2 regions of the Streptosporangium sandarakinum genome follow, and region 1 is predicted to be linked to the other one. Evidence: riboswitches for the same ligand, from Rfam matches in the RefSeq annotation. Region 1 holds a riboswitch; the other holds the start of a gene.
The links. Region 1 has a riboswitch for thiamine pyrophosphate ahead of ACQP10_RS00655 (purine-cytosine permease family protein). Riboswitches for the same ligand answer to the same signal wherever they lie in the genome.
Positions count from the first base shown of each region.

Region 2: linked by a shared signal. The riboswitch ahead of tenA (thiaminase II) and the one ahead of ACQP10_RS00655 (purine-cytosine permease family protein) in region 1 are both predicted to bind thiamine pyrophosphate.

Region 1 is NZ_CP192034.1:139,078-141,274, forward strand. Features, by position in the region: gene ACQP10_RS00650 (MFS transporter) at 1-692, opposite strand, end outside; TPP riboswitch at 957-1,069, shown strand; gene ACQP10_RS00655 (purine-cytosine permease family protein) at 1,058-2,197, shown strand, end outside.
Region 2 is NZ_CP192034.1:6,404,595-6,406,791, reverse strand. Features, by position in the region: gene ACQP10_RS29470 (nitroreductase/quinone reductase family protein) at 15-920, shown strand; TPP riboswitch at 936-1,031, shown strand; gene tenA (thiaminase II) at 1,120-1,800, shown strand; gene ACQP10_RS29460 (glycosyltransferase family 39 protein) at 1,911-2,197, shown strand, end outside.

The sequences.
Region 1 (2,197 bases):
CCGAAGTGGCCGAGCACGAACAGCACGACGGTGAACAGCACCAGCCGCAGCGGCGCGTTCCTGAGCGGGAGCGTGAAGACCTCCCGGACCGGGACCGCGTTCTGCGACGGCAGCGACGGGATCGCGGCGACGACCGCGAGGAGGACCAGCGCGCTGAGGCCGGCCCAGATGAGGAACGTGGTCCGCCAGCCGGTGAGGCTCTCCAGGAGGGTGCCCAGCGGTATGCCCACGACCGCGGCGACCGAGATGCCCGACATCACGATCGCGGCCGCCCGGCCGGCGTGGCGTTCGGCGACGAGGCGCATCGCCATGCTCACGCCGATGGCCCAGAACACGCCGCTGGCGAATCCCATGACGAGCCGCGTCGTCAGGACCAGCGGGTAGTTCGGTGAGACGGCGGTGATGAGGTTTCCCAGGGTCAGTATCACCAGCAGCGCCGACAGCAGCACGCGCCGGTTGACGCGCCTGGTCCAGGCCACGATGAACGGCACGCCCAGCCCGGCTGAGACGCCGTACAGGGTGACCATCAGCCCGGCGGCGCCCACCGATATGCCCAGGTTCGAGCTCATCGGGGTGAGCAGGCCGACGGGCATCAGTTCCGTGGTGAGGAAGACGAACAGGCTGGCGGTGATCGCCGAGACGCCCAGCCACGACCTGGTGGCCGAGCGGGGGTGGTCAACGTGTGTGGCCATCATCTTCTTTCTGGTCATCGGATGTCACAGGCCGAGGGGACGGGGCCCTGCGGCGCCTGGCCGGGGCGCACTTCAGGGCCTCCGTCGTGTGGTCAAGAGTGGGCGAACACCGATCAATGAGTCCAATGCCTACTTTTCATCCTGATCGATCTGAATAAACGATTGATGGATGTGGCCGCGGCAGTCGAGGGCGGCGAGAGGGCTGTGATCCGACCCGCTGTGGCCATGTGTCCTGTCATGCGGCAATATGAGGGCGCCAATTGCATAAACCAACGCGGGAGCTCGGGGCGCCGGGCTGAGAGGGCAGCACAGCCGCTGCCGACCGCCTGAACCTGTCCGGGTAATGCCGGCGTAGGGAGCGTTTCGTGACATCCGATGTCATCGGTTCCAAGCATGCAGAGGCCCCCCTCACCCTCGACCAGGCCCCGCCCAAGACGCTCGGCGCGCTCGACCAGGGCGCGTTCTGGGCGAACCTGGGCGTCAGCCTGCTCGGCTTCTCCTTCGCCGTCTTCCTGATCGACCCGCTGCTCGACGGCGACGCCCTCACCCTGCCGGCGGCGCTGCTCGCCTCGCTCGTCGGCAGCCTGATCGGCACCGCGATGGTCGGCCTCGCCGCGGTGCCGGGCGTGCAGACGGGCCGGCCCGCGATGGTGCTGCTGCGCGGCCTGTTCGGGGCGAGGCTCTCCTCCGTCCCCACCGTCCTCAACATCGTCCAGATGATCGGCTGGGGCGCGTTCGAGCTGTGGGTCGTCGCGATGGGCGCCCAGGCGATCTTCGGACCGTCCGTGCCGTACGCGGTCTGGGCGGTCGCCGCCGGGGCGCTGACGACGGCGCTGACCCTCTACCCGCTGGGCGCCATCCGGCTGCTGCGGCGGTTCGTCACCGTCGGCGTGGTGGTGTCGGTCGTCTGGTTCGCGGTGGTCTTCCTCCGCGACACCCCCGCCCAGACCGGCGGGTCCTGGCACAACTTCGCCCCCGCGGTGGACTTCGTGATCGCCCTGTCGGTGTCATGGGTGCCGGTCGCGGCGGACTACGCCCGGCACTCGCGGTCCAGCCGCGCGGCCTTCACCGGCGTGGTCGGCGGCTACACGATCGCCCAGGTGGCGTGCCTGGCCGTCGGCGTCTACGCGGTGGCGCTGGCCGGCCACGCCGCGGTGGCCGAGAACCAGACCACGGTGTTCGCCCCGTTCGTGGCGGCGCCGCTCGGGGCACTGTTCTTCGGCATCCTGGTGCTGCGCGAGACCGACCAGTCGTTCGCGAACGTCTACTCCACGGCGATGTCGCTGCAGAACCTGATGCCCAGGGTGGACCGGAGGGTCTTCTCCGTGGCCATCGGCGTGCTGACCACCGCCGTCGCCCTCGTCATCGACGTCCACTCCTACCAGGCGTTCCTCGGCATCATCGGCGCGGTGTTCGTCCCGATGTTCGGCGTGCTGGCGGTCGACTACTTCCTGCTCGGCCGCGGCCGGACCTGGGACACCTCCGAGACCGCCCCCTCCCGCCTG
Region 2 (2,197 bases), 2.0 Mb from region 1:
GGTTCACGCACCGCATGCCCATGTCCTTCAACCAGTCGATCATCGAGGAGTTCCGGGCCAACGGAGGGAGGGTCGGCGGCCCGTTCGAGGGCGGCGACCTCCTCCTGCTGACCACCACCGGCGCGCGGTCCGGCGCCGAGCACACCGTCCCCCTCGGTTACGTCCGCCACGATGACCTGCTGCTGGTCGTCGCGTCCGCCGGCGGCGCGCCCCGCCACCCCGCCTGGTACCACAACCTGCTCGCCCACCCCATGGTGCGGGTGGAGGTCGGCGCCGAGACGTTCTGGGCGATCGCCGTCCCCGCCGAGGGCGAGGAGCGGGAGCGGCTGTTCGAGCACGCCGTGCGGGCGGCCCCGGGCTACGCCGACTACCAGGTCCGCGTCGACCGCCGCCTGCCGGTCGTCATGCTGCGGCGCTCCGGGCCCGAGGAGGACCCGCACGGGGCCACCGACCTCGCCGGAGTGCTCCTGCGGATCCACGCCTGGCTGCGCTCGCAGCTGCGGCACGTGCGCGCCGAGGCCGACGCGCACTTCGCCGCGCGGGCGGCCCACCAGGGCCCGGACGAGCCGCCCGCGCCGGGGCTGGGGCTGCAACTGCGGCAGCACTGCCTGGCGTTCTGCCAGTCCCTGGAATCCCACCACGCCCACGAGGACGCGTACACGTTCCCCGACCTCGCGAGCCGGTATCCCCACCTGCGCGACGCCATCGACCGGCTCCGCGAGGAGCACCGTACGGTCGCCCGCATCCAGGCCGAGCTGGTCGTCCTGCTGGACGGCATCGCCACCGCCGACCCGCACCGCTTCCGCGGCGAGCTGGACCGGCTGTCGGAGGAGCTGCGGGCCCACCTCGACCACGAGGAGGAGTCGCTGCTTCCCGTACTGGCCGAGATCCCGTTCCCTCCGGTCCCACCGGCCCCCTGAGCCTCTGTTACGGTTGGTCGCGACGCGGGGTGCCCGGTACGCCGGGCTGAGATCAAACCCGTAGAACCTGATCTAGTTCGTACTAGCGGAGGGACGTCACCGCCTGCCGTGTCCCCGGGCGCGGCAGGCCGCGGTGCGCGGCGCCCGCGGGCCTCCCGCGGCGCCGTCCTCCCCGAGACCCGGTGAGCGAGGGGACACGATGTTCTGCGAGGAGATCTGGGCGCGTACCGCCACGCTGCTCAAGGCGATCCACGACCACCCGTTCAACGCCGCCCTCGGTGACGGCACCCTCGACCGGGAGCGCTTCGCGTTCTACATGGTCCAGGACGCCCGCTACCTGTCGGCGTTCTCCAAGGCGCTGGCGGCGGCCTCGGTGCGGTCCGCCGACCCGGCCGACGCGATGTTCTTCGCCGAGAGCGCGCACACGGCGCTGGCCGTCGAGCGCGGCCTGCACACCTCCTACCTGGAGGAGTTCGGGGTGAGCGCAGAGGAGGAGGCGGCGGTCCCCACCTCGCCCACCTGCCTGGCCTACGCGTCGTTCCTCCAGGCGACGGCGCTCGCCGAGCCCCTGCCCGTGCTCGCCGCCGCGGTGCTGCCGTGCTTCTGGGTGTACCAGGACGTCGGCACCGCCCTCCTCGCCCGTACGGCGGGCATGGACGACCACCCCTACCGGGCGTGGATCGACACCTACTCCGATGAGTCCTTCGCCGCCTCGGTGGAGCGGATCAAGGCGATCACCGACCGGCTGGCCGAGACCGCCGACCCCGCGACGCGCCGCGCCATGGCCGAGGCGTTCTGCCGGGCGACGGAGTACGAGTGGATGTTCTGGGACAGCGCGTGGCGGCTTGAGACCTGGCCCACCCGGCAGTGGCTCGGCTAGCCGGCCGCGGGCCTCGTCCGGACGGCGGGCCTCGCACGGGTCGCCGGGGCCGTGCCGGGCGGACCCCCTCCGCGGCGCGGCTGCCGCTGCTCCTCGCGGCGGTCGCGCTGGTGCTGGCGGTCGCGGGCTCCTGGGCGCCCTCGATGTGGGCCGACGAGCTGGCCACCGCGCAGACCGCGACCTCCTGGGACACGCTGTGGGAGACGCTCCGCGAGCGGGACGCGGTGTTCCTGCCGTACTACCTGCTGATGTACGTCTGGTCCCGGGCGGGCACGGCCGACTGGTGGCTGCGGCTGCCCTCCGCGCTGGCGGTGGCCGCGGCCACCGGACTGCTCGCCGACCTGGGCCGCCGGCTCGGCGGCGTCCGCGCCGGGACGGTCGCGGGAGCCGCCCTGCT